Regions from separate parts of the Stenotrophomonas sp. AC248 genome, predicted to be linked through region 1. Evidence: riboswitches for the same ligand, from Rfam matches in the RefSeq annotation. Region 1 holds a riboswitch; the other holds the start of a gene.
The links. Region 1 has a riboswitch for glycine ahead of gcvP (aminomethyl-transferring glycine dehydrogenase). Riboswitches for the same ligand answer to the same signal wherever they lie in the genome.
Positions count from the first base shown of each region.

Region 2: another riboswitch for glycine. It lies ahead of ACZ0AE_RS17910 (trimeric intracellular cation channel family protein); the one in region 1 lies ahead of gcvP (aminomethyl-transferring glycine dehydrogenase).

Region 1 is NZ_OZ409840.1:3,208,354-3,213,268, reverse strand. Features, by position in the region: gene gcvP (aminomethyl-transferring glycine dehydrogenase) at 1-2,355, opposite strand, end outside; glycine riboswitch at 2,444-2,545, opposite strand; gene ACZ0AE_RS14635 (multidrug effflux MFS transporter) at 2,839-4,062, shown strand; gene ACZ0AE_RS14630 (siderophore-interacting protein) at 4,228-4,915, shown strand, end outside.
Region 2 is NZ_OZ409840.1:3,972,967-3,977,881, reverse strand. Features, by position in the region: gene ACZ0AE_RS17920 (MdtB/MuxB family multidrug efflux RND transporter permease subunit) at 1-149, opposite strand, end outside; gene ACZ0AE_RS17915 (MdtA/MuxA family multidrug efflux RND transporter periplasmic adaptor subunit) at 146-1,321, opposite strand; gene ACZ0AE_RS17910 (trimeric intracellular cation channel family protein) at 1,558-2,175, opposite strand; glycine riboswitch at 2,266-2,357, opposite strand; glycine riboswitch at 2,366-2,460, opposite strand; gene ACZ0AE_RS17905 (GIY-YIG nuclease family protein) at 2,505-2,768, shown strand; gene ACZ0AE_RS17900 (hypothetical protein) at 2,854-3,333, shown strand; gene ACZ0AE_RS17895 (nuclear transport factor 2 family protein) at 3,365-3,811, shown strand; gene ACZ0AE_RS17890 (DUF2750 domain-containing protein) at 3,808-4,230, shown strand; gene ACZ0AE_RS17885 (DUF2004 domain-containing protein) at 4,348-4,671, shown strand; gene ACZ0AE_RS17880 (hypothetical protein) at 4,671-4,915, shown strand, end outside.

The DNA.
Region 1 (4,915 bases):
AGCGATGTAGTTGGCGTTGAGCAGGGCCACCTGGGTGGCCTTGCGCAGGCCGGCGGTGCCCATCAGCGTGATGTACATCCAGCTGATCGGGAGGATCGAGGCGCTGCCGAAGCTGGCCGCGCTGACCATGCCCACCGGGCCGTTGTCACCCAGCTTGCCCGGCAGGAACGGCGCCAGGTGCGACTTGACCGCGCACGGGCCCACGCCCGGGCCGCCGCCGCCGTGCGGAATGCAGAAGGTCTTGTGCAGGTTCAGGTGCGACACGTCCGAGCCCCACTTGCCGGGCTTGGCCACGCCCACCAGGGCGTTCATGTTGGCACCGTCGGTGTACACCTGGCCGCCGTGCTTGTGGATGATCTCGCAGATCTCCACCACCTCTTCCTCGAACACGCCGTGCGTGGACGGGTAGGTCATCATGATCGCGGCCAGGCGGTCGCTGTACTTCTCTGCGTTGACGCGGATGTCGTCGACGTCGACGTTGCCGTTGGCGTCGGTCTTGGTCACCACCACCTTCATGCCGCACATCTGCGCCGACGCCGGGTTGGTACCGTGCGCCGAATCCGGGATCAGGCACACGTCACGGTGGTCGTCGCCGCGCGAGCGGTGGTAGGCGCGGATCGCCAGCAGGCCGGCGTACTCGCCCTGCGCGCCCGAGTTGGGCTGCAGGCTCACCGCGTCGTAGCCGGTGCATTCCACCAGCATCGCTTCCAGGCTCTCGATCAGTTCCTTGTAGCCGGTGGCCTGGTCGGCCGGGGCCAGCGGGTGGATATTGGCGAACTCCGGCCAGGTCACCGGAATCATCTCGGCGGTGGCGTTGAGCTTCATGGTGCAGCTGCCCAGCGGGATCATGGTGCGATCCATGGCCAGGTCCTTGTCCGCCAGCGAGCGCAGGTAACGCAGCAGTTCGTGCTCGCTGTGGTGGGTGTTGAACACCGGGTGGGTCAGGAACGCGCTGGTGCGCACCAGGCCGGCCGGCAGCGCGTCGGCGGTGCTGGCGTCCAGCGCATCCACATCCACCTTGGCGCCGAACAGCTGGCCCAGGGCCACGATGTCGTCGCGGGTGGTGGTTTCATCCAGGCTGATGCCGACCGCTTCGCTGTCGATCGCGCGCAGGTTGATGCGCGCCGCCGCGGCCTTGGCGTGGATCGCCTTGGCGTCGATGTCCTTGACGTGCAGGGTGTCGAAGAAGTGCTCGCCCACGTTGACGCCGGCAGCGCGCAGCGCATTGGCCAGGATCGCGGCCAGGCGGTGGGTGCGGCGGGCGATCCGGGTCAGGCCGTCCGGGCCGTGGTACACCGCGTACATCGAGGCCATCACCGCCAGCAGCACTTGGGCGGTGCAGATGTTGGAGGTGGCCTTCTCGCGGCGGATGTGCTGCTCGCGGGTCTGCAGGGTGAGGCGGTAGGCTGCGTTGCCCTGGGCGTCGACCGACACGCCGATCAGGCGGCCCGGCATCGAGCGCTTGTAGGCGTCGCGGCAGGCCATGAACGCGGCATGCGGGCCGCCGAAACCGAACGGCACGCCGAAACGCTGCGAGTTGCCCACCACGATGTCCGCGCCCCATTCGCCGGGCGCGGCGATCAGGGTCAGCGCCAGCAGGTCGGTGGCCACGGCAACCAGGCCGCCGCGCGCGTGCACGGCATCGGCCAGCGCCTTGTAGTCACCCACATGGCCGAAGGTGTCCGGGTACTGCAGCAGCACGCCGTAGGCTTCGGCTTCCATGGCTTCTGCCGGGGTGCCCACGCGCAGCACGATGCCCATCGGCTCGGCGCGCGTGCGCAGCAGTTCCAGCGTCTGCGGGTGCACCGCGTCGTGCACGAAGAAGGTGTCGGACTTGCTCTTGGCCGAACGCTTGGCCAGGGTCATCGCTTCGGCCGCGGCGGTGGCTTCGTCCAGCAGCGAGGCGTTGGCGATTTCCATGCCGGTCAGGTCGGCGCACAGGGTCTGGAAGTTGATCAGCGCTTCCATGCGGCCCTGCGAGATCTCGGCCTGGTACGGGGTGTAGGCGGTGTACCACGCCGGGTTTTCCAGCACGTTGCGCAGGATCACGTTCGGGGTGAGCGTGCCGTAGTAGCCCTGGCCGATGAAGGTGCGGAACACCTGGTTCTTGTCGGCGATGGCGCGGATCTTGGCCAGCGCCTGCACTTCGGTCAGCGACTCGGGCAACGCCAGCGCCGCCGGCGACTTGATCCCGGCGGGCACGATCGCATCGGTGAGCGCGTCCAGCGAGGCGTGGCCGACCACGTCGAGCATCTGCGCGATTTCGGCGTCGTTGGGGCCAATGTGGCGTTCGACGAACGCGTGGCTGTGTTCAAGCTCGCGCAGGGAAGGGGTGTTCTGGGACATGGCTGGCATCTCGAAGAGTGGGCACGCACGTTCGGAAGGCTGCCGGGTCGGGGTGCATCGCAGACGCGCGCGAACCACCGGACCTTGCGGTCTTCCTGGGTGCCCCTCTGTCCTTTTGCCTGAGAGTTTAAAAGCGCGCATCTGCGTGCTTCGTGCCCCTTCGGCGCCGGCACTGGCCGGTCTCTCCAGAGTTTTGATGCGGGTGGTATCGGGCCTGAGCGATTACGGGCGTTGCGCCTTCGGCAGCGGGTGCTTCAAAACAAAGCGCCGCTTCTCCCACCATGTAGCCCGGCGATTATAGCCCAGCGGCCTTGCCGGCTGCGGCCCTACCCGGGATGAATGGGGGACGCCAGACGCCCCGGAATGGGACCGTTGGCATGGTGCGGGGGCCGGCAAAGGCCTATCATGGCCGGATCCTCGTATTCATCTGGCGCCGCCCGTTCCGGGCTGGCGCCCGCCGTGCATTCGCGCATGGCCCAGACGGAAGACCGCATGACGCCCGCCTCGCCCTCGACCCGCCGCCTGGCCCTGCTGCTCGCAGGCCTGGCGATGTTCGGTCCGTTCTCGATCGACACCATTTTCCCGGCCTTCCTGCTGCTGGGGGAGCGCATGCAGGTGGACCAGGTCGCGGTGCAGCAGACCATCAGCGTGTACCTGCTGTTCTACGGCCTGATGAGCCTGGCGCACGGCCCGCTGTCCGATGCGTTCGGGCGCAAGCGGGTGATCATCGGCGGGCTGGTGCTGTTCATCGGCGCCTCGATCGGCTGCGCGCTGTCACGTGACATGACCACGCTGCTGGTGTTCCGCGCGCTGCAGGGCGTCACCGCCGGGGTCGGGGTGATCGTCGGCCGCGCCGTGATCCGCGACCTGTACCACGGGGCCGACGCGCAGCGCCTGATGAGCCAGGTGTCGATGATCTTCGGCGTGGCCCCGGCGATCGCGCCGATCATCGGCGGCTGGATCCTGCTGGGCGGGGGCGACTGGCCGCTGATTTTCTGGTTCCTGGTGCTGTTCGGGGTGGTGCTGCTGCTGGCCACCGGCAAGTGGCTGCCCGAAACCCACCCAGTGGAGGCACGCACGCCGTTGTCGATGCGCGAACTGCTGCGCAGCTACCTGCGCATGGGCTCCAACCCACGCCTGTTGCGGCTGGCGGCGGCCGGCGCGTTCAACTTCTCCGGCATCTTCCTGTACATCGCCTCGGCACCGGTGTTTGTCATGCAGCACCTCAAGCTGGGCGAGGGCGGCTTTGCGTGGCTGTTCATCCCCACCATCGGCGGCATGACGATGGGCTCGTTCCTGTCCGGGCGCATGGCCGGGCGCCTGACCGCGCAGCGCCAGATCGGCATCGGCTTCGGCCTGTGCGCGGTGTCGGCGGTGCTCAATCTGGGCTACGTGCTGGCCGTGCCGCAGATCATGCTGCCGTGGGCGGTGCTGCCGATCTTCCTGGGGGGCGTGGGCATGGCGCTGATCTTCCCGATCCTGGCGTTGGCGGTGCTGGACATGTACCCGCACCAGCGCGGGCTGGCGTCGTCGATGCAGATGTTCATCCAGCTGATGATCAACACCGTGGTGGCCGGCGTGGTCTCGCCGCTGCTCAGTGCCAAGCCGCTGCATCTTGCGCTGGGCTATGCGGGCTTCTTCGCCGTGGGCGCCAGTTTCTGGTATTGGGAACGCCACTGCGAGCAGCGCCGCGCGCTGTTGACGCCCATCGAATAAGCCGCGCGCACGCCACGGTTGCGTCGTGCGCAACCGTGGTGCCGCCGCCATTGCCAACGTGCGGTGGCGGCGTATTCTGTGTGCTCGCCAGCCAGTTCGTGCACCACGACAGCCAACACATTCCCCTGCGGGCCGTCCGTGTCCGCCGCACTCCAGGGTGATTGCATGGCTGCACAGCAGACCTACCGCCTGTTCGACGTCGCGCTCAAGCAGCGCACCGTCCTTTCCCCGTCGCTGACCCGCATGGTGTTCGCCGCGCCCGACGTGGCCAACATGAAGACCGAGGGGCCGGACCAGCGCATCAAGGTGTTCTTCCCGTTGCCCGGCCAGGACGCGCCGCAGGTGCCGCAGGGCGAGGACTGGTACGCGCGCTACCGCGCCCTGCCTGAGGGCGAACGCGCCCCGATGCGGACCTACACCATCCGCGCGTTGCGCCCGGAGGCCGGCGAGGTCGACGTCGATTTCGTCCTGCACGGGGAGACCGGCCCGGCCTCGCGTTGGGCCACCCATGCCCGCATCGGCGACCGCATCGGCCTGCTGGCCCCGGATGCACAGGTGGCCGACAGCAGCCAGGGATTCGAGTGGAAGCCGCCGGCCGACGTGCAGCGGGTGCTGCTGGTGGCCGATGAGACCGCGCTGCCGGCGGTGGCCGGCATCCTGGAAGACCTGGCCCGCTGGCCGCATCCGCCGCAGGTGCAGGCCTTCCTGGAAGTGGCCCACGACGCCGACGTGCTGCCGCTGGCGGCCCCGGTGGGGGCGCAGCTGTTCTGGCTGGCCCGCGAGGGCGCCGCGCACGGTCAGCTGCTGCAGCAGGCGGTGCAGGCGCGGGTCGGGCCGTTGGGGCTGCGCGCGG
Region 2 (4,915 bases), 760 kb from region 1:
AGCGTGGTGACCTGGATGATCGGGTAGTCCACCTGCGGCAGCGCCGCCACCGGCAGCAGCCGGTAGGCCAGGATGCCGGACAGCAGCAGCGCCACCATCAGCAGCGTGGTGGCTACCGGGCGCTCGATGAAGGGCCGCGAGAGGTTCATGCGCCGGTCCGCGGCGCGTCCACCTGCGTGCCCGGCGTGGGCACCACCTCCACCGGCGCACCTTCGCGCAGGCCGTCGATGCCTTCCACCACCACCCGCTCGCCGGCCTTGAGGCCTTCGCGCACCGAGACGCGCTCGCCATCAGCCGGGCCCAGCACCACGTTGCGCAGGTGCGAGGTGTTGTCCGGGGCGATCACATACACATAGCTGCCCTTGCTGCCGAACTGCACGGCGGCGTTGGGAATCACCACCGCATCGGCACTGCTGACCTGCAGGCGGATGTTGACGAACTGGTTGGGGAACAGCGCCTCGTCGGCATTGGCGAACTGCGCGCGCAGCTTCAGCGTGCCGGTGGCGGTGTCGATGCGGTTGTCCAGGCTGGACAGCACGCCGCTGCCGAGCGCCTGGCGCTCTTCGCGATCCCATGCTTCCACCGTGAGGTCGGGCGTGGCGCGCACGGCCGCCACCACCGCTGGCAGGTCCGGCTCGGGCACGGTGAAGAGCACGCTGATCGGCGTGGTCTGGGTGATGGTGGCCAGCGGCTCGGTATCGCCGCTGCGCACCAGGTTGCCCACGTCCACGTTGCGCAGGCCCATGCGCCCGGCCACCGGCGCGGTGATGCGGGTGTACTGCAGTTGCAGGCGTGCTTCATCCACCGCAGCCTGGTCGGTCTGGCGACGGCCCTGCAGCTGGCGCACCTTGCTCTGCTGGTCGCTCAGGTCCTGGGCAGAGACGAAGTGCTTGGCCTGCAGTTCGCTGTAACGCGTGAGCTGGGTCTGCGCGTTGTCCAGTTCGGCCAGGTTCTGCTGCTGGGTGCCCAGCGCACGCGCCAACGCCACCTGGTAGGGGCGCGGGTCGATCTCGGCGATCAGGTCGCCGGCCTTGACGTGTTCACCCTCGCGGAACGACAGCCGCAGCAGTTCGCCCTCCACGCGGCTGCGCAGGCTCACGGTATGCAACGGCGTCACCGTGCCCAGCGCCTTCAGGCGCACCACCAGGTCTTCGCGCACCACCGTGGCCACGCGCACCGGCGTGGCGGTGCTCGCGGGTGCGGCTTCGGCGGCCGGCGCGGGCGACAACACGCGCCAGGCGATCACGGCGGCGGCCAGCACGGCCACGACCAACAGCGGTTTGAACAGACGACGGGAACGCGAGGGGAGCGGGGCAGACATGGGGCATCCTGCGCGTGCGCCACACGGCGAACGCGTCCATGGTTTACCGGCCCGTGGGGGCAGGCGAGGCGAAGTGGGGTTGTCTGGCGGGGCCGCTGGTCGAATGCCGCAGCGTGGCTGGATACCGACCCGGGAGGGGCGGGGGCGTCATGGTACCGCGTGTGGGTGCCTGCACTCACATGACCTTGGTCATGGGGCGGGACGGTCGGGTGCTACCGGTGCATTGAACGTTCCGTTCAATGCACCTCGTCGCGATAGACGAACTTGGGCATTTCCCATTTGAAGTGGATCGCCAGCAGGCGCAGCAGGAAGCCGCCGCCCAGGCACCACAGCGTGGCCGCGTTGATCGACACGCCCAGCTCCAGCAGGCCCAGGTAGGCCGCGCCGGTGAACAGGGTGATCACCGCATACAGTTCCTTCTGGAAGATCAGGGGGACCTCGTTGCACAGCACGTCGCGCAGCACGCCGCCGAAGGCACCGGTCAACATGCCCGAGATCAGCACGATCGGCGCGGCGTGGCCGGCATCGCGCGCCACCGCGCAGCCGATCAGGGTGAAGCAGATCAGCCCCAGTCCATCCAGCACCAGGAAGGTGCGGCGGAAGTGGTGCATCCAGCGCGCCACCCAGGTGGCGATCAACGCCGCGCAGATGGTGAAGCCCAGGTACTCGGGGTGCTTCACCCAGCCCAGCGGGTAGTGGCCCAGCACGATGTCGCGCAGCGAGCCACCGCCCAGCGCGGTGACGCAGGCGATGATGACCACGCCGAACAGGTCCATGCGCCGCCGTCCGGCGGACAGCGCGCCGGTCATGGCTTCGGCGGAAATGGCGATGAGGTAGATCAGGGAGAGCAGCATGGGGGAGGCTCCGGGCACGTCAGGCGGGGACGGAAGCACGCACATCGCACGCCAGCGCGGGGCACTGTCGTGAGGGTGGGATTCCGTTGCCGCTCCCGCTGTCCTTTTGCCTGAGAGTTCGGTGGCCAAGGCCACGTGCCCCTTCGGCGGGTCATTGAAGACCTCTCTCCAGATCGGCGTGCTGGATGCATGGTTGGTGGCGTTCCGAGCCACCGGCCTGAGCGATTATGGGAGCCTGCGCCTTCGGCGGGTGCCAGCGTGGCACCTCTCTCCTGCATCCGGGGCGGATTCTAGCAGCCGCCGGGCGCTCTCCGGTGGATAATCCCGGTATGCCCGCTGAACCCGCCCCCTGGTACGTGTACCTGCTGGAATGCCGCAACGGCAGTTACTACGCCGGCATCAGCAACGACGTGGACGCCCGCTTCCAGGCCCATCTGGCCGGCAAGGGCGCCAAGTACACCCGCGCCCACCCGCCGGTGAAGCTGCTGGCCATGCGCGCCTACCCGGACCGCGCGACCGCCTCCAAAGCCGAATGGCAGCTCAAGCGCCAGCCGCGGGCGCGCAAGCTGGCGTGGCTGCAGGCCACCCCGTAGCGCCGGGCTCCACCCGGCTGCGCGTGACGCTGGCTCGCCGTCACGGCGTAGGCCACAATCAGCCGACCACCGGGAGGGAACCAGGATGTTCGATCTCCAACGAAAGCCGCTGACACGGACGCGCACGACGTGGCTCCTGTCGCTCCCCACGCTGCTGCTGGTCGGCCTGGTGATCGCCGCGCCTGCATCGGCGGCCACGCCCGTGAACGCACTGCGGTATGGCGACATCGCCCCGGCCGATTCCTTCCGTGCCGCCTACGCCCCCGATGCCATCGCGGCCGCGCGCACGCCGCTCGACCGGGCCAAGGTGCCTGCCAACCTTCGTGGCCTGGTGCCGCTGGCCGAATACTGGGGCATCGGCGACGACGTCCTCCGCGAGATGATGCAGGAGGGGGAGAGCCCGGCGAAGAAGAAGGCGATGGCCGATGCGGTCAACCCGCACAATGCGGCGATCACGGCCTGGCTGGACAGTTGGCCGCAGGGCGAGCCAATGAGCGACGAGGCGGCCGCCTTCATGTACATGCAGCTGGGCCTGACCGAATTGGAGCTGTTCCGCGAGGAATGAGCTGCGCCACCTACCCGAGGGAAACCCTGCGATGACCCCGCTTGCCCTGTTGCTCGCCCTTGCCGGCGCTACTACACCGGCTGCCCCCGCCATCGATCCCGCCACGCGTGCCGCGATCGAAGCCACCTGCCTGGACTACGTGGACGGCCAGCTCGAGGGCGACCCGGCCCGCGTGGCGCGTTCGCTGCACCCGGACCTGGCCAAGCGCGCGATCCTGGGTGACACGCCGGATGAGCGCCTCGGCCTGCGCCGGATGTCGAAGGAAGAGCTGGTGGAACTCACCCGGCAGGGCGCGTTGAAAACCCCGAAGGCGCAGTGGAACCGCAGCTGCAAGGTGCTCGACGTCACCGGCAACGCCGCCTCGGTGCGATTGGAAACACCGTGGTTCGTGGACTATTTCCACATGGGCCGGTTCGGCGAGCGCTGGGTCATCGTCAATGCGCTTTGGTACAGCAAGCCGAAAGCGGCGGCAAAGTGACGACCACGCACAGCGACAGTGAGGCGGGATATCGATTCGGGCCGCAAGAGGTCGACGCCGTGCTGCGTGCACGGCCAGAGAAGCGCTACGCCTATTTCGTCAATCGCGTGGCCGACTGGGAAGAAGTATGGGGATTGCGCAACGCCGATGGCTGGGTGATGTCGGCTACCGATGCGGGTCAACAGGTGGCACCGTTCTGGCCGTTCCGCGCGTTCGCCGAACGTGCGGCGGTGGGCAGCTGGTCGAACACGTGGCCGGAAAGGATCGCCCTGCACGCCTTCCTGGAGCGCTGGCTGCCCGGCCTTGCCGGTGACGGTCGGCGGGTCTGTGTCCTGCCCGACGAACACGGCCAGGGCGCCACCGTCGCGCCTGCCACGCTGAAGGCCGATATCGAAGAAGAGCGGGAAAAACTCGAATAGGCTGCGGGAGGCGAACGCGCGCGATTGACCGCCCGCCGCGTCACCGCGATCATGCGCTGCGCCCTGCGCGTCTCCACGATGCAAGGCCGCATTGCACCCCACAGACAAGGAAAGCACATGACCGATACAACCGCACAACGACAGGCGCAGGCACTGGCTGCCATCCAGCAGGCCGTGGGCACCGAAGCCGGCGAAGACGGCGTGGATCTGTTCGCCGACCACCACCGCGACGAGCTGCCGGCCAGCTATTGGCAGCAGCACCTCGGCGACGTTGCGCCGACGCCGGCCGCCATCATCGGCCTGCTGGAATTCAAGTCGGCCTGGGGCGAAAACGAGAGCGAGTACTTCGATTTCACCCTGCCGGGCGACGTCACCAACTACGTGGTATCGGTGCACTTCGATGAAGCTGGCGAGGTCGACACGATCGCGATGGAAAGCTGATGGGCCTGTTCTCGCGCCTGTTTCGCGGCCCCGAGTTCCTCGAGCACCCTCAACTGGGCCGGCTTGAACTGCTGACCGGTTCCAATGACAGCCACCATTGGATCCAGGCGCCCGAAGAGGAGGAGGACGGGGTCGTACTGGCCAGTTTCCATGTCATCGACAAGGCGCCCCCCAGTGAGGCGCAGATCGCGTTCCTGCGCCGGCTCATCGACGAGCCAACGTGGATACTGGACGACGTGCAGGC